DNA from 3 places in the Spiroplasma syrphidicola EA-1 genome. Region 2 is predicted to be linked to each of the others. Evidence: riboswitches for the same ligand, from Rfam matches in the RefSeq annotation. Region 2 holds a riboswitch; each other region holds the start of a gene.
What was found. A riboswitch is a leader RNA that binds a small molecule or an ion and turns the genes downstream of it on or off. The one in region 2 is predicted to bind cobalamin.
Positions count from the first base shown of each region.

Region 1: it holds a riboswitch for cobalamin, as region 2 does, so the genes downstream of both, nrdF (class 1b ribonucleoside-diphosphate reductase subunit beta) here and SSYRP_RS03665 (hypothetical protein) in region 2, are expected to answer to the same signal.
Region 3: it holds a riboswitch for cobalamin, as region 2 does, so the genes downstream of both, SSYRP_RS04845 (hypothetical protein) here and SSYRP_RS03665 (hypothetical protein) in region 2, are expected to answer to the same signal.

Region 1 covers NC_021284.1:477,599-484,017, forward strand. The annotation lists gene SSYRP_RS05165 (PTS fructose transporter subunit IIABC) at 1-865, shown strand, start outside; gene SSYRP_RS02220 (TSUP family transporter) at 1,185-2,333, shown strand; gene SSYRP_RS02225 (aminotransferase class I/II-fold pyridoxal phosphate-dependent enzyme) at 2,376-3,572, shown strand; gene SSYRP_RS02230 (L-threonine 3-dehydrogenase) at 3,572-4,537, shown strand; cobalamin riboswitch at 4,623-4,787, shown strand; gene nrdF (class 1b ribonucleoside-diphosphate reductase subunit beta) at 4,957-5,976, shown strand; gene nrdI (class Ib ribonucleoside-diphosphate reductase assembly flavoprotein NrdI) at 5,957-6,419, shown strand, end outside.
Region 2 covers NC_021284.1:787,012-793,430, forward strand. The annotation lists gene SSYRP_RS03645 (Pr6Pr family membrane protein) at 1-149, opposite strand, end outside; gene SSYRP_RS03650 (MBL fold metallo-hydrolase) at 180-827, opposite strand; gene SSYRP_RS03655 (hypothetical protein) at 848-1,531, opposite strand; gene SSYRP_RS03660 (Cof-type HAD-IIB family hydrolase) at 1,645-2,490, opposite strand; cobalamin riboswitch at 2,622-2,807, shown strand; gene SSYRP_RS03665 (hypothetical protein) at 2,959-3,450, shown strand; gene SSYRP_RS03670 (hypothetical protein) at 3,455-4,078, shown strand; gene ribA (GTP cyclohydrolase II) at 4,092-4,682, opposite strand; gene SSYRP_RS03680 (vitamin B12-dependent ribonucleotide reductase) at 4,738-6,419, opposite strand, start outside.
Region 3 covers NC_021284.1:1,024,433-1,030,851, reverse strand. The annotation lists gene SSYRP_RS04870 (SufB/SufD family protein) at 1-440, shown strand, start outside; gene SSYRP_RS04865 (aminotransferase class V-fold PLP-dependent enzyme) at 443-1,669, shown strand; gene sufU (Fe-S cluster assembly sulfur transfer protein SufU) at 1,671-2,111, shown strand; gene sufB (Fe-S cluster assembly protein SufB) at 2,127-3,539, shown strand; gene SSYRP_RS04850 (5-formyltetrahydrofolate cyclo-ligase) at 3,539-4,093, shown strand; cobalamin riboswitch at 4,128-4,288, shown strand; gene SSYRP_RS04845 (hypothetical protein) at 4,442-5,236, shown strand; gene SSYRP_RS04840 (hypothetical protein) at 5,286-6,275, shown strand; gene SSYRP_RS04835 (hypothetical protein) at 6,330-6,419, shown strand, end outside.

The sequences.
Region 1 (6,419 bases), 310 kb from region 2:
ACGAATTCACCGTTATATTAAACCAATTATGCCAATTATTATTATTCCAGTTTTTGTCTCTGTTATTTTCGGAGCATTATGAATGTTTGTGATTGGTAATATCTTTGGTTTAGCAATTGGTTATCTTTATGATGGTTTAAATCGCCTAGAAAATTCTGGAGTAGGGATGGCCTTAGTCGGATTAGTTTTAGGAATTTTAGCGGGAGTTGATATGGGAGGACCAATTAACAAAATTGCATCCTTTTCAGCTACGGCGTTAATTTTTATTGATGGGGGAAAATCAATGGGAGCTGCTGCTGCATCGTTTGCTATCGCCCCATTGGGTTGTGGGATTACAGCCCTAATTTTCCGCAAACGTTTTAAAGCTGATAAAGAATTAGCAATTAATGCATCAATTCTAGGATTTATGGGAATTTCCGAAGGAGCAATTCCATTTGCTGTTAAATATACTTGAGCTGCAATTGTCCCTAATATTATCGGATCAGGGGTGGCGGCGATGTGTGCTGGATTATTCCAAGTTTCTGGATGAGTTGGAGCATGAGGAGGCCCAATCATTGCCTTATTTGGAGGAGTTACAACTTGATCAATGAGTTATATTGGGATTTTATGATATTTATTAGCCATTGCGATTGGTGTGGCAGTTCATATCATTATCTTCCGAATTTTAGTTGAAGTGCAAAGCAAAGGGAAACTAACACGAGAAGATTTTAAAGAAATGTTTCACCGTAAAAATCATCGTCAAAATAGCAAAAAAGAATCTAAAAAAGACTTAATGACAGATTATCCAAAAATAGCTTTTTTGCAACATTATGTAAAATTCAACTCTTATAAAAAAATTTTAATAAACAATAATTCGATATTTTAAAAGAGGCTTTATTTAAATAAGCCTTTTTTTAAACTTAAAATAGGAAAAAAATATTATTTATTTTAGGAAAACTGTAAAAATTTATTGAATTCTTGAATTCAAAGCATATAATGAAGGTAGAAAAACAGTTTATCTAAATTATCCAATAGCTTAAAATAATAATTTTGTTAGAAAACTTAGATTATTTTTTTAAGGTCTTTTAATTTTAATTATTTTATAAGGGATAATTAAAAACTTTCCGTAATTAAATTTAGATCGTAAAACTATTTATAGTTTTAAGCCCTTGGTATTTATTAATTAGAAGAAAGGAGAAAAAGAAATGGAATTAGAAAATATTGAATTAAGTCATACTAATACTGAAAAGACTGAATTTGTTTCAAAAAGTGATTACAAAAAGAGATTTACTTTTTGAATGATGTTATTTGGGATTGCTTTAGTAGTAGTTACATGTAGTTTATTAATTAATTATTTAGTTTTTTACCCTTGAAAAAATAATGGGAAAAAATTTAGTTGATCAAGTGAAGAATTAATTGCCTTTATTATTGTCATTTTCTTATTACTTTCAGCAATTATTTTTTGTATCCTATATTTTTGAATTACATTAAGAGTCAAATACAATGATCCTAATCAAAATAAATATATCGTTGGAGCAACAGGCTTTACTGGTGGTTTTACCGATACAATTGGGGTTGGATCATTTGGGGTAATAACTGGGTTGTTAAAAGCCACAAAATCTATTAAAGATGATTCAAAACTACCTGGAACTCTAAATGTTGCATTAGGAGTGAGTGCTTTAATCGAATCCGCTTTATTTGTTGGGGCAATTAAAGTAAATACTACAACTTTATTTGTTTTAGTCGGTGCTGTTATCGCTGGAACATTTGTTGGGTCATTATTTGTTTCAAAAATTAAAGACCCTAAAATAGTCAAAATTGTAATGGGGGTAACGCTTTTTTTTGTTGCAATCTTAATGATTCTAACTCATCCCCAAGTTAATGTAATTAACACGTCTGATATTGGGGATAAAACATCCTTAATTGATAAACCATGACGAATTATTGTTGCCACAGTTGTCTTTTTCTTTTTAGGAATGATTCAATCGTTTGGGATTGGTTTATATGCTCCAGCGATGGCTTCATTATCCTTTTTGGGTCTTGATCAACAAGTGGTCTTTCCAATTATGGCTTGTGGCTCATCATTATGTATGTTACCAGCAGCTTATAGTTTTATTAAACGTAAAAAATACTTACAATTAACTGCAAATCTCATTATGATTTGATCAATTTTTGGCGTCGTGGCGGCTTTTTTACTGGTCTTTGTCGGCTTACAAATGGGTGCTGGAATGGATGAACAAATGTTTAATAGTGTCCTAAAATGATTGGCAATTACCGTTATTTTCTATGTATCAATTTCAATGCTTACTGAATATTACTTAATTGTAAAACGAACTAAAAAAACTAATATTTAGAATATTATCAATTGTGTTTAAGAAAGATGAGGTGATAAAATCATGAATTTATATTCACGATTAGAAGCAGAATTAGAATTAGCAAAAACAAATAAAGTTTATAATGTTATTAAAATTTTAGCAACAGGACAAAGCGATGTGGTAAAAATCAATGATCAACAATTTTTGAATATGTGTTCGAATAATTATTTAGGTTTTGCCAATGATCCTATTACAGTTAATGCTGTTAAAGAGGGGATTGATTTATTTGGGGTTGGTCCTGGAGCTGTCCGAACAATTTCAGGTAGTTACTCAATCCATGAAGAATTTGAACAACGTTTAGCAAAATTTAAAAAAGTGGAAAGTACTATCGTTGTGCAAAGTGGTTTTCAAGCCAATACCGGATTAATTCCTACCATTACAACCGAAGAAGATTTAATTATTTCTGATGAATTAAATCATGCTTCCATAATTGATGGGATTAGATTATCAAAAGCAAGTCGCGAAGTTTATAAACATTGTGACATGGAAGACTTAGAACGGATTTTAGTTAAACACGCGGATAAAGTTAAAGGCAATATTTTTATTATTAGCGATGCTGTCTTTTCAATGGATGGCGATATTGCTCCCTTACCAGAAATTAATCGTTTAGCAAAAAAATATCATGCTTATACCATCGCAGATGATGCGCATGGTGAAGGGGTGTTAGGAAACAATGGGGAAGGAACGATTGCCCACTTTGGCTTAGAAGGAAAAATTGATATTGAAGTCGGAACTTTATCAAAAGCATTTGGCTTAGTGGGAGGTTTTATTTGTGGCAAAGCGAGCTTAATTGAATACTTAAAACAACGATCAAGAGTATTTTTATTTTCTTCATCTTTACCAGCCAGTTTTTGTTATGCGGGTATTAAAATCTTAGATGAATTAGAAAAAAGTAATCATCGCATTCACGCGCTTTGAGATAATACAAGATATCTCCAAAATAAATTTATTGCCGATGGTTATTCAATTGGAACAACTAAAACGCCAATTACACCATTTATGGTTTATGAAGAAGCAATAGCAACGGATTTAACAAAAGTGTTATTTGAACATAATATTTTAGTATCCCCAATTATCTATCCTACTGTTCAAAAAGGAAAAGCTCGGATTAGATTAATGATTTCTGCTTTACATACAAAAGACGAATTAGATCAGGTTTATCAAATTATTACAAGTGAATATCAAAAATTAAAAACAAATAAGGAGGAAAACAAATAATGAAAAAAGTTTTAATCACTGGAGCATTAGGTCAAATTGGTTCTGAACTTGTTGCTCGTTTAAGAAATGATTTAGGATTAAACAATGTTATTGCCACCGATGTAAGACAGCTTGAAAACAATCCAATTTGTGAGGAAGGTATCTTTGAGAAGTTAGATGTTAAAGATTATGACAAGCTTAAGGAATTAGCACAAAAATATCAAGTTGATACAATTGTTCATTTAGCAGCTTTATTATCAGCTACGGCTGAAAAAAACCCAAAATTTGCTTGAGATTTAAATATGACAGGATTGATGAATGCCCTGGAAGTAGCAAAAGAGTTAAAGTTAAAATTCTTTGCTCCTTCATCAATTGCCGCCTATGGTCCTGATGCTAACCCCGATAATACTCCCCAAGATACTGTAATGCATCCAACAACAATGTATGGTGTAACAAAAGTAGCTGGAGAATTATTAGAAAATTACTATTATCTAAAATATGGGGTTGATTCACGTTCGGTAAGATTTCCTGGTCTAATTTCTTATAAAGTAGAACCAGGAGGAGGAACAACTGATTATGCTGTTGATATTTATTATCAGGCGATATTAACAGGAAAATATGAGTGTTATATTGCGCAAGGAACAAAAATGGATATGATGTATATGGATGATGCAATTGAAGCCGTAGTTAAGTTGATGAACGCTGACCCAGAAAGACTAATTCATCGTAATTCATTTAATATTACAGCAATGTCATTTGCTCCCGAAGAAGTTGCGGCGTCAATTAAAAAATACATTCCTAATTTTGAAATGACTTATAAAGTTGACCCTGTTCGTCAAGCAATTGCCGAATCATGGCCAAATAGCATTGATGATAGTTGTGCCAAAGCGGAATGAGATTTTAGCCCACAATTTGATTTAGATAAAATGACCCAAGAAATGCTGACCAAATTAACCAAAAAATTTAAAGCTGAAGGAAAAATTTAAGGTTTTTTTCAAAAATTCCATTTTATTAAAATGGAATTTTATTTTGCAATTTTTAAATATTATAGTATCATAAATATACAACTAAATAAGTAAAGAAATAATTGATGTTCGGGAAAAGAGTTAAAATCTCTTGCTGTCCCAGCAACTGTGATGTGGATGAAAGTTACAATAACCATTGAAGGAATCTTTGAGAAGGGTAGCTAGTAAAAAGAAACTAAGCCAGGAAACCGGTCATTTATTTCATTAGAATTATGTTATTCCTGGGGAATGAATTACAGAGTTATTTAAATTATTATTTAAATTATTTTTTAGTTTTAATAATATCAATAGATAATTTCCAAAAATTTTCAGCATCCCTAATTTTAGCGGTTGCTTTTTTAGTTGTAGACAATTTAATAAAAAGTTAGAAAGGAGATCTTATGGCAAAGAAAAAGATATATTATGATGAATCAGTTTCTCCTTTTGAATATTTTCAAAATGGGATGCACGGTAAAATGCGGTCAGTTAATTGAAATGTTATTAATGATGAGAAAGATTTAGAAGTATGAACACGAGTAACCCAAAACTTTTGATTACCAGAAAAAATTCCAGTTTCAAATGATTTAACATCATGACATAGTTTAACTACAGAATGGCAACAATTAATTACTCGCACCTTTACCGGTTTAACCCTATTAGATACAATTCAAGCAACGGTTGGGGACCCGGCCCAAATTGCTAATTCCTTAACTGATCATGAACAAGTCATTTATACAAATTTTGCTTTTATGGTAGCTGTTCATGCACGATCATATGGGACAATTTTTTCAACTTTATGTTCAAGTGAACAAATTAATGAGGCTCATGAATGAGTTATTAATACTGAAAGTCTCCAAGAACGAGCTCGCATTTTGATTCCATACTATTTAGGGGATGACCCTTTAAAGTCAAAAGTAGCGGCCGCCTTAATGCCCGGATTTTTATTATATGGTGGTTTTTACTTACCATTCTTTTTATCAGCGCGAGGAAAATTAAGTAATACTTCTGATATTATTCGCTTAATTTTACGCGATAAGGTAATTCATAATTATTATAGTGGTTATAAGTATCAAAAAAAGATTGCTAAACTATCTACTAGTGAACAAAAAGAAATGCAAGATTTTGTTTTCAAATTATTATTTGAAATTTTGGCTTTAGAAGAAAAATATTTAACAGAACTTTATGAAGGATTTGGATTAGTTGAGGATGCCATTTGTTTTAGTCGTTATAATGCTGGGAAGTTCTTACAAAACTTAGGTTATGAATCACCCTTTACCTCAGAAGAAACTCGGATTGCGCCAGAAATTTTTACGCAACTGTCAGCTCGTGCTGATGAAAATCATGACTTCTTTTCTGGAAATGGTTCTTCATACATTATGGGTTTTACGGAAGAAACCGCTGATGAAGACTGAGAATTTTAAGATGAAAAATAATTTAAAAATAAAACAACCGCAAGGGGAACCTTATGTTGTTTATTTTTCATCGACATCAAATAATACCCATCGCTTTGTTGAAAAATTAAAAATAAATAATAGTCGGATTCCAATTGACTTAACAACACCTTTGCTAGTTAACAAAGACTATATTTTAATTGTTCCAACTTATGCGGCTGGGGGAAATGATTGTACAGGTGCTGTACCAAAGCAAGTAATTAATTTTTTAAATACTAAAGAGAATCGCCAATATTGCTGTGGGGTTATCTCATCAGGCAATACAAACTTTGGTGATACTTATGCAATTGCGGGACCGATTATTTCTAATAAACTTAAAGTACCTTTACTTTATCAATTTGAATTATTAGGAACAAAAACTGATGTACAAACAGTACAAAACATTTTAAAAAAATTATGACAAGAAGGGGAGA
Region 2 (6,419 bases):
ACCGAAGCACGATCGCCATAACCTAAATTAGCAAATTTTGGCATTGGATGAAAAATTGCTCAATAACAGTCAAAGATTAAAAACAACACTAAGCAAATTAACGAAACTAATCGTAGATAAAAGTGGGTCTTGGGATTTCAAGTAAACACTCGCTAATTCCTCCTAAAATATTTTCTAAATTAATGATCAGGGCTAATTTTACCTGCTTCAAGCGCTGCTTGAATAGTAAAATTTTTATTATGCCCTGGTAAAACATGTCATTGTGGTTCTAAATTTGTCATTTTAACTAGTTCTTTAACAAAATATTGATCATTACATAATTTTCCCGTATAACCTGGAGCATTATAATCTGGTAATAAACTAAATCCTGATGTTACTAAATTTAATTTTTTAATTCGGAATAACTGTGTTCCTTTTGTGTGACCAGGAACACTAAATACTTCAACTTCATAACCAATATCATTTGTTATTGTATTACCATCTAATAATTCTAAATTAACAAGCGGAGAATTAATTACTGGCCCAATAATATCACCGGTAATATCATCAACACGTTTCTGAGCTAATAATTTTTCGTCCTTACGTTGTAAATAAATTTTAATATCAGGATATTTTGCTAAAACAAAATCTAAGCCATCAAAATGATCAATATGACCATGGCTAATAAATAATGCTTTTAAACTAATATTACGTTCTGTTAAATAGTCAACAGCTTCTTTTGCTGCATTAGAAGCATCAATCATAATTGCTTCATTACTATCATTAATAATTAAATAAACATTTTGGTTATCATATGTTTGATCAATAAAATTTTTCATTTTTGCCATTTTTTTGTTTTTCCCTTCTATTATTCGCTAAACTCATCTACTAAATATGAGCTATCTTCTAAATACATTACAAAATCATCCATAATTTCCATATAAGTGCTAATACTTTCAAAACTATTTTCATTTGTTAACTCTTGATAATATAAATAAAGGCGTTCTACAAAGGTAATTCCCAATTCTTTGTTTAAAAAGATATATCCAAATCAACGACCAACTCCAGCACAAGCTCCAGCTAAAATTCAAGAGATAAAACTTAAGACATGAGGATTATCTAAATTTTCATGATAAAACTGTGGGCGAATAAAACCCGCCTTAATAATTTCTGTTAATAAATTTAATAATAAATTAATATAATCTGTTGCTTCCCCTTGCGAATCACTATCTTCTTCAACAGCATTACTTACTTTTGTAAAACTATTCATAACAGCTTTATATAGTGCTTTAAAAGATACAACATCTTCTAACTTTACCCCTGGAAAAAAACTGTCTTCATGTTTAAAACCTACTTTTGTTCCTCAAACAGCCGAAGTATAAATACTATCAAAAACCTCAATACTTGGACGATATCATTTAAAACGCAATGATACTTTCGGTTCAGTTATCCCTTGTTCTTGTAATTGCTCACTTGTTAATTTTAAAATTTTTTGATAATTAATTTTAACATCTTTTTTTGCTAAAACTTTTACGATATATGTTTTTTCCATCAATAAAAACCCCTTTTTATGTTGCCTATAGTTTTAATATATTTAGATATAAATATCTATTCTATATGATTATAGCACTATTTTTGCGTGATTAATAAAATCTAAGTCTAATTTTAAAATTCAAAATACTTTTCTAGTGCTTCGGCAACCCCATCCTCATCATTTGATAAACAAGTCGTATTAGCATGCTGTTTAATATGGTTCCCAGCATTAGCCATTGCGACACCAACCCCGGCTCATTTTAACATTTCAACATCATTTTGTTCGTTGCCAAAAGCCATTACTTCACTTGGTTTAATGTTACTTAACTGACATAACTGTTTTAATCCTCACGCCTTATTTGTTCCTTTTTTTGTAATCTCAACAATTGCATGGTCTATTTTTACTTCATGAGAAATTTCTAACCGGTCTTGTCAATTGCTAACAATTGTGGCAATTGTTGCAATTGACCCAGCCATAAATAATTTACCAATTTTTAAATTAGTTTCTCCCTTATATTTATTTAAGACAACTTCCTGAGAAGATTTTGACTTAAAATTTGCAAAATAATGGGCTGTTACGCCATCATTAAAATTCTGACAATAAATTTGTAAAAAATTAAAAGTTGATTGTTGATTTTCAAACATAATAATTGTTGAAATTCCTAATTCTTGTGCCTCTGTGCATAATTGTCCGATAAAATTACTTGGTAAATGATCTTCATATAGTACTTCACCATTAAAGTTATTCCCAACTACAGCCCCATTTAAGCCAATTGAATAATCATTTTCATCTTTTAGGCCCACTTTTTCGACTAAATGATTAATTTGATAAAGTGGTCGCCCCGAGGCAATCACTAATTTAATTCCTAATTGATTTAACTTTTGAAAAGTATTAACAGTTCGCGAAGATAATAATCCTTGCGAATTCAATGATGTTCCATCTAAATCAACAGCAACAAGTTTAATTTTTTTATTCATATTTTATACTCCTTTGTAAAAACTATTTATTATTGCTTTTATTATAACCAAAATTGGACAAGAAAAATATTGAAAATTAATTTTCTAGAAATTTTAAAAGTCAGTTATAATTAATTATAAGAAAGCATTCGCTTTCAAATTGTTTTATTAGTTAATAGTCCTCGACTATTTTAAAGGGAATTGAGTTAAAAGCTCAAGCTGCCCCAGCATCTGTAAGGATGATGAACATTGCATAAACTCACTGAGATTATTCTTGGGAAGAGGCAATAAGTAAAGTGATTCTAAGCCAGAAGACCTACTAATAAAAGAAATAAAAAGTAAATATCCCTGGGGGTGTGATATTTATGAGCAACGTTAAGATTTTATTGTAATAATGTCTTTTTTTAACTCATAAATAAAAACAAAGAACCCTTATTTTATTGGTTCTTTTTTATTTTTTTAGCCTAAGAATTAGGAAAGGAGAACTTTATGAAAAATTTTTCATGAAAAAAATATTTGATGTTTCTAAGTCTAGCAATTGTAATTCTTGGAGCCATTATTTTAAATATCATTTATATTCCAAAATATTATGATCAACTCCATAAAAATAACAGTGTAACTTATAAAAATGTTGAAATTCGGGCAACTGATAAAAATGGTGTTGAGTATTTAAATAAAACCCTAATTTTCAATAATGTTACAACATTAGCTGATGTCATTGAAAAAGACACCAAAGATTTTGATTATTCAGTAACACCTGGAATTGGGATTTTTGTTATCCGCATTGGTAACATTAAAACTGATATTAATAAAGAATATTTTGATCTTCGTAGTGGAGATAGCGATGATAAAGACGCGCAAAACATTAATCCAATTTGTAAAGGGGAAAATAATAGTTGCGAAAAAGGAGCAACAGATGTTATTTTAGAAGATATTAATGTCTTTCGTTTTGTTTTAACAGCTGTTAAAACAAATGGTTAAGCAAATGAAAAAAGATATTTTTTGAACAAATTCAATTAAATTAACAATGAAAATTACCATAATTGCCGTTTTTAGTGCTCTTGGCTTAGCCTTAAAAGCAGCGTTTGCTTTTTTACCAAATATTGAATTTGTGACCTTTATTTTAATGTTTAGTATTTTTTTCTTTAGCATTGAAATTGGTTTTGGAATTGTGAATGTCTATTGTACTTTAAATATGGTAACCTTTGGAATTGCCGATTGAAGTTTAATGTATTTTGTTATTTTTAATTTATATGCCGTAATTATTCTTTGATTAAAACCGTTAATTAGTAAGTGATGATGAACAATGATTATTATGAACGGCTTATTTGGTTATTTATTTGGTAGCCTTTATGCCATCCAAACGGCTCTGTTATTTAATAGTACCAGTGTTGGTTTAGCCTATTGAATTAATGGTTTAGTCTTTGACGCTATTCATGGGACCGGAAATATTATTGTTACCGCGCTGCTATTTGCTCCAGTGTATAAATTAATGGAACAACTAGTACAAAAATGACCCTTTATTTTTAATAACCGTTTTATTATTAATAGTGAAATAAATCTTTGCCAAAAAAATAAATTATCAAAAAAAGAATTAACCTTAAGTTAATTCTTTTTTTGTTTTATAATAAATGACCCATTTTATCTTTTTTGGCTTGAAAATATTTTTCGTTAGTTTCATTTTTACCAACAATTAAAGGGGTTCTTGCTGTAACATTAATGCCATTCGCAATTAGCTGTTCAATTTTATCAGGGTTATTGGTTAATAAATTAACTTCCTTTATTCCTAGTAATGCTAAAGCTACACTAGCACTATCATAATGTCTTAAATCAGGAGCAAAACCTAATTGTTCATTTGCTTGCACAGTATCATAACCTTCATCTTGGAGATTATAAGCTTTCAGTTTATTAACCAAACCAATTCCCCGCCCTTCTTGGGGCAAATATAAGACAACCCCCGTACTAGCATTAATTGCTTCTAAAGCGTTTGCTAATTGTTCACCACAATCACACCGTAATGATCCTAATACATCCCCAGTAAAACACTCTGAATGTAATCGAACCAAAACTGGTTGATTTAAATTAAGTGGTTCTTTAATAATTGCTTTAATTATTTCGCGGCCATTTTGATCGCTAAATAATCTTAAGGCAAAATTTCCATATTTTGTTGGCAACTTTGCGCTGACAACATTTGTTAAGCTGTTTTCGCCCATAAATATCATTCCTTACAATTAGTTCATTGTTATATTTAATAATTTTTCGGTTATTTTATAAACCACATTTTAACTGGACATTACAGTTATTACATGTAACACATCCTCCAGCATCAATCATTGTTCCTTCTTTACAAATTGGACAAACATCACCAACCTCAGCCCCAATTTTACGGTCTTGGTTAATTCCACGCATTTTTCCAACAGTATGTAATTTTTCATCATCTTGTTGACCACTACGGTTATCAACTTCAACTCCTAATTGATCAAAGTTTAATTGTTCTAATGCTGGATGTTGTTCATCAGTTGTTAATGATAAGACTTGGGCATCACGAGAACCATCAACATAAACAGTTCCTCCTTTTGCCCCTCCTTTGTATAAACGAGTATAAATTTTTTCAACATCTTTAACTGAGTAACCACGAGGGGCATTAACAGTTTTTGAAATTGATGAATCAACTCAACGTTGAATAATACATTGTGTATCAGCATGGTCTTCTGGTGCTAAATCCATCGCAGCAACAAAAATATCTGGTAAATTTGTTGCACTATACCCTGGATTATATTTTAATCATTCATCAACAATTTTTGCATTTACTTCAATGTTTTTTCCTAATCGTCCTGAACGATAGAATTTAAAGCCAAAGTATGGTTCTAATCCTGTTGATACTCCAACCATTGTTCCTGTTGAACCAGTTGGGGCAATTGTTAATAAGTGTGAATTACGAATTCCATATTTTAAAATATCTTGACGAATATCTTCTGGCATTTTTTTCATATATCCAGTATTAATGAAACGTTCGGGACTAATTAAGAATGGGAATGATCCTTTTTCTTTTGCTAATTCGATTGAAGCACGGTAAGCTTCTGTTGCCATTAATTCAAAGATTTTATCAACAATTTGATTACCTGCCACACTACCATAACGAACCCCATGATAAATTAGTAAGTCATGTAATCCCATTACTCCTAATCCAACTCGACGTTCTCCTAAAGCTTGTTTTTTATTTGCTTCTAGGAAATATGGTGTTGCATCAATAACATTATCTTGCATTCTAACACAAGTACGAACTGTTTGGCGTAGTTTATCATATAAAATTTCTTTCGTTGTTTTATCAACAAAGTTAGCTAAATTAATTGCCGCTAAGTTACATACTGAGTATGGTGCTAATGGTTGTTCCCCACAAGGATTTGTCGCCACAACTTTCATATCATATGCTTTCGCATTTGTCATATCATTTGCCGTGTCAATAAAGAAGATTCCTGGCTCTGCTGAATAATTGGCACAAAAATTAATTAAATCTCATAAATCTCTGGCTTTCATTTTATAGTAAGTTTTAACTTTATATCCTAAAGCTTTTCATTCATTGATATCACCAATTTTTGATCAGTTTTCATCATAAAAGGCTTTTTCTTCTTTTGTATAATTATCCAAGTCAGGGAATTGTAATTCTCAATCTTCATTGTTTTCAACTGCTTGCATAAATTTATGGGTAATTGTTACAGAGATATTAGCCCCTGATAAAAAGGCTGGGTTATTTACCTCTCATGTTCCCCCTTCATCTAATTTAATGCGCGCTTCGCGAACAACAGCACTGTCATTAATATCTGCTTCTTTGTTAACAGCATATTCATATAGTGTGCGATCAAGACTTGTTAATGGTGAAAACTTAATTTTACGACTTGCTTCATCCCGAATTAATTTATCATTCCCATTTTCTTTTAATCAACGTAGAA
Region 3 (6,419 bases), 240 kb from region 2:
TAGCTGTTGATAGTAATCAAAAAACAGTCAATCTTTATGCCCATCATTTAGCCCCCCAAACATTAAGTGATATTAAAACTTATTCGATTGCCAAAGATCAATCTCTTCAACAAGTTAAATGTACTAGCCATATTGAAAAAACAATGGCAAAATCAGAAGCTCATCAAGAATTGCGCTTATTAGTATTTGATAAAACATCAAAAGCAATTTCGGACCCAATTCTATTAATTGATGAAAATGATATTAAAGCAAGTCACGCTAATGCTGTTGGGATGTTAGATCCAGACCAGATTTTTTATTTACAAACAAGAGGATTAACAGTACCACAAGCGCGAAAATTAATTTGTATGGGTTATTTTAAAAATGTGATTGATGCGATTGTTGATCCAGAGTTGCAAACAGAAATTATCAATGAAATTGATGCGGAAATTGGTGAATAATAATGCAAGATTTTCGTGAAGCAAAAACTTGATTTCCATTTTTTACCAATCATCCCAATGAAATTTATTTTGATAATTCAGCAACAACATTAAAACCACAAAATGTGATTGATGCGATTGGCGATTATTATGCGAAGTATGCTACTAATCCACATAATACCGATAGTGATTTAGCATATCAAACAGCAGTTAAATTTGAAGAAGTTCGTTTCAAAGTCCAACAGTTTATTAATGCTCCGCAAGTGGAAGAAATTATTTTTACCGCTGGAACAACAGCGGGGATTAATCAAATTGCTTATGGTTTAAGAAAACTTATCCAACCAGGAGATGAAATTTTTTTAACCCAACAAGAGCATGGGGCAAATATTTTACCGTGGTATCGCTTAGCAAAAGAATGCCAGGGGGAAATTAAATACTTACCAGAACAAAACTATCAAATTGATATTACTGCTTTGGAAAAAGTTATTAGTCCAAGAACAAAAATTGTTACTTTTGCTAATATTCCTAATATTCTTGGTTATGAAAACGATGTTCCTAGAATTGTTAAACGACTTAAAACAATAAATCCAAATATTATTGTTGTTGTTGATTGTGCACAAGGGGTATTACATACTAAAACCGATGTTCAAGGATGAGGCGCTGACTTTATTGTTTTTTCTGCCCATAAAATGTTTGGCCCAACGGGTGTTGGGGTTTTATGAGGAAAAACTAACTTGCTAGAGCAATTAGAACCCTTATTTTTAGGGGGCGGAATGAATAATGCCATTAATCCAACAGATTTAACTTACCGCAAAAAAGCCCTTCCTGCTTGTTTGGAAGGAGGAACGCCAAATGTTAGTGGTATCTTTGGTTTTGGGGCGGCTCTTGATTTTATTAATAAAATTGGTTTAGATAACATTATTAGTTATGCCGAAAGTTTAAAAGCTTATGCTGTTACGCAGTTTGAAGAGCATTTAAAAGATAAAGTTATTGTTTATAATAAAACAACCCCAACGCCAATCTTAGTCTTTAATATTAAGGAAGTTTTCTCCCAAGATGTTGCTACGCATTTAGGAACAATCGATCATATAACAGTTCGTAGTGGTGATCATTGTGCGCGGTTAATTGGGGCCGTTATTAACGAAAAAAATACTGTTCGGATTAGTTTTACAATATATAATGATAAAAATGATATTGATGAATTAGTGCAGGCAATCAAAAAAGAAACAGCATTTTTAGGAAGGTTATAGTATGAATATTGATAATAAAGACCCGTTATATCTTCGCCAAATCATTATGGATCACTATAGTAATCCGCGGCACAAAGGATTAACAAAGCAAGCAGATACCTTGTATATTCATCAAGCCTCTGATTCATGTATTGATGATTTACAGTTAGAACTATTAATTAAGAACGATGTCATTACTAACGCTAGATTTGATGGTGTTGGTTGCGCCATTTCAACTTCAACAACAGATATTATTGCTGATTTAATAATCAATAAATCAGTTTCAACAGCAATGAAAATTATTGAAAATTACTTGGCAATGATTTATGCAAAACCATACCAAGAAGAATTATTAGATGAATTAGTTGCCTTTACAAACATTCCCAAACAACCAAATCGGATTAAATGTGCGACAATTGGGGTTAATGGTTATGTAAAATTATTAACAACCGAAAAGCAATAAGCAAGGAGCGATAAAATGCCAAAACTAAAACAAGAACAAGAAATTAAAGATCTTTCAAGTTATAAATATGGATTTAATGATGGGGAAATTTCATACTATAATACAGGGGAAGGAATTAATGAAGAGGTCATTCGGACAATTTCGCATTATAAAAATGAACCAGAATGAATGCTGCAGTTCCGCCTTGATTCATATCGTCAGTTTTTAAAAATTAATAATCCAAAATGAGGGCCTGATTTATCATTTATGAATTTTGATGATTATGTTTATTACATCAAACCAACCGATCATGTCGCAACAACATGAGATGATGTCCCAGAAAAAATTAAAAACACTTTTGATCGCTTAGGTTTACCAGAAGCGGAACGGGATTATTTAGCTGGAATTAAAGCGCAGTATGATAGTGAATTAGTTTATGGAAGTATGCTAGAAGAGGTCGAAGAAAAAGGCGTAATCTTTTTGGACTGTGATACTGCTTTACGTGAACATCCTGAATTATTTAAAAAATATTTTGGGACATTAGTACCAAATACTGATAATAAATATGCGGCTTTAAATAGTGCTGTTTGATCAGGAGGGTCATTTATTTATGTTCCAAAAGGGGTTAAATTAGATAAACCACTACAAGCTTATTTCCGTATTAATTATGAAAATGGGGGCCAATTTGAGCGAACATTAATTATTGTTGATGATGATGCGGAATTGCATTACATTGAAGGATGTACAGCGCCGGTTTATTCACGAGATTCATTGCATGCAGCGGTTGTTGAAATCTTTGTTGGGAAAAATGCTAAGATGCGTTATACAACTGTCCAAAATTGAAGTGATAATGTTTTAAACTTAGTAACAAAACGTAGTATTGTTGATACAAACGGTCAAATGGAATGAATTGATGGTAACATTGGTTCACGAATTAATATGAAATATCCAAGTATTATTTTGAAAGGTGATCATAGTAAAGGCCAATGTATTTCAATTGCTGTGGCAAAAGAAAATGTTATTCAAGATGCTGGGGCGAAAATGATTCACTTAGGAAAATATACTTCATCAAAAATTATTTCTAAATCAATGACTTTTAATGGGGGAACAGCCAATTATCGTGGCCTTGTCCACATTGGTCCTGCGGCACAGTATTCGAAAGCCCGCGTGGAATGTGATACCTTAATTTTAGATGGAAAATCACATTCTGATACAATTCCCCAAAATAAGGTTTTTAATAATGAATCACAAATTGAACATGAAGCGACAGTAAGTAAAGTTTCAGAAGAACAATTATTTTACTTAAAAAGTCGTGGCTTAGATGAACAACAAGCCTTGGAAATGATTGTAATGGGATTTTTAGAACCATTTACACGCGAATTACCAATGGAATATGCTGTTGAATTAAATCAGTTAATTCGCATGGATATGGAAGGTAGTGTTGGTTAGTGCCAAACGAGAAAAAAACGTTACGCAAAAACAATTTACAAAAGCGACAAAATATTGAACCAGGTTTACATCAACGGAAAACAGCTAAAATTGTTAAAAAAGTTTTAGCGCATCCGCGGGTTAAAACAGCTAAAATAATTGGCGTTTATTATGCGATTAATAATGAAGTACGAACAGTTGATTTAATCAAAGCTTTGTTAGCAAAAGGTAAAATTGTTTGTTTACCCCGAATTAATGACCAAGAATTAACTTTTTTTGCCATTAACAGTCTTGTTAATACTTTAGAACCCCATCGTGTTTATCAAAGCTTACTTGAACCAAAAGAAAGTAATCCTAAAATAAAAGATAAAAATGAGTTAGATGTTATTATTACCCCTGTTGTTAGTTATGATGATGACAATAATCGTTTAGGCTATGGGGGAGGCTTTTATGATCGCTTTTTTGCGGATTACCAGGGTTTTAAAATGGGTTTAGCCTTTTATGAACAAAAACATTCAACGCTATTACCAACAGAACAAAACGATGTCAAATTAGATGAGATTATTGCTGGTTAGAAAAAAAGTATGATATGATAAAAAAGACAATTTAATAAAAATAGTTATGTTAGAACCAGGGAAATAAGTGAAATTCTTATGCTGTCCCAGCAACTGTAATACGGATGAAAGCCATTAGCCACTGAAAGTAATTTTGGGAAGGCGGCAAGTAAAATGATGTTAAGCCAGAAGACCTCTCTAATAATAATTAGCCTATTATATAACTCCTGGGTGTGAGTCATGTAATTATTTTTTTGAATAATTTAATGATATAAAGTTATATAAAGCATTTTGAACAAATGCTTTTTTCTTTGTTAGGTTATTAAATTGATCATTGATAAAAATATGATATTTTAGAAGGGACTTTAAATGAAATTACCATTACTGCGTGTTATTTGTAAATATTGGTTTACTTCGTGGCACACTTATCTTTTATCATTTGTTTTACCCGTTGCCCTATATTTTATTAGTACACGTGTGACAAATATGTTCAATAGTAATGCTAGCTTTTTAGCATTACCTGGGAGCATTCTTTTAGCGGTTGTTATTAATGGCTTGGTTGATTTACCAATTGCTTTTTTTGAGTTTAAGCAAACAACCTTTGCGCGGCAATTACATTTGCTTCAGGCTTCAACAGGGCACTTAATTATTTCCCTCTTGTTTATTAATTTTTGTGTTAGCATAGCAGCCGGAATATGATTAGTGGTAATTGCAATCGTAAGTTACCACCAAGCAATGCATTTGCCATGAATTAATTGATTAACATTAGGTTGAACAGTTATTTTAGCAAGTTTTACTAGTGGTTTAATTGGCATTATGATTGGCTATTTTCATCGTGATTTAAAAATAATTTTAGTATTAGCAATTAGTGTTTTTTTAATCTTAGCTTTTTTAACGGGGATGTTATTTCCGCTAGGTGTTATTCGTAGTGATCAAATCTTAAATTTTTTAGGATATTTTTTCCCGACAACTTTTTTAGCTAATTTAATGAATAGTAGTTTCTTTTGAAATGTGCCAAGTTGAATCTTAGATTCAAATTTATATCCAAACTTAACTTATTTTTCCCAATTACATAATATTTGGTTACCAACCATTATTAGTTTTGCTTGAATCTTAGCTTTTACATCAATTATTTTCTGACAAAATAGCTATCAGGATAAATAAGTAACCAAGGATAATAAGTCATAATTTTTAAAATTAGAAGGAGAGAAAAATGAAAAAACTTTTATTATTAATGTTAAGTACAACAATTACTGTCAGTCCATCGCTATTATTGGTGGCATGTCAAACAAAAGGAGAAGTTAACGATCAACTGCCTCTTCCACAATGATTAGGAAAATTAAAATCATCAGCAACAAATGGGGTGGCAGTTGGTTATAATGGTTATTTACTACCATCAGTTAGTAACCCTTATCAACAAACAAATTGGGTTGATTTAGAAGATAACCATTACTTGTATTTATATTTAGAAAAAGCAACAACTTTATCAGAAGCGGTTCAATATTTTAAATTTAATGATTCAGCTGATTTAGCATTAACAACGAATATTTTAGAACCCATTACTTTCCATCAAACCGGGGATTATTATGGATCTGATTCGTTTTTAACACAAAATACGTGGGTTAATGGCCGTTCAGTTTTTCCAAATCAAAAATGAGCAGATATTAAAAACAGTAAAAATATGAAACAACTAAATGATAAATTCCAAGCTGAATTTAATACTCATGGGACAATTAGTGATGGTCATCCGATTCAACCGGGTTCAGATGGTCAACAATTTGTTTGATGGAATTCTAATAAATGAGAAACGCTTTTAACAACAAAAACCCAAAAAGATATTTATGGGGTTTGAAGTAACACAAGTGACCCGTTAACGGTTGGAATGAATGTTCCCCTTAGTTTAATTGCAGAAGATTCAATTAAGCTACAAGCAACCCCAGAAGAACATGTTTTTGCTTTAACCCTTAATGTTAAAGAGCGTTGAATTGATAATAATTTTAATATTGTTGAATATGATTCACCACACTGGGGATATTCTTTTTCAATTTTAGATGATAGTCAAGAAAAACTTTATTCTTCTAGTCAATTGATTCCATATCGTTCAAAAACTTTCGCAGTAACAGAATTTAATCAGTATTTAAAAGAACGAGATTTTTATTCTTTTAATGACAAAGGATATCAAGATAGCACTAGTTTACAATAGATTGTGCTGTCTTTCACTTTAGGATATAATTAACCAATAAAGGAGAAAACAAAAATGAAGACATTTACTTGACCAAAAATATTGATGTTAATTGGAGCCGCATGAATTATCTTAATTGGAATTTTATCTGCAGCAGGTGTTGCA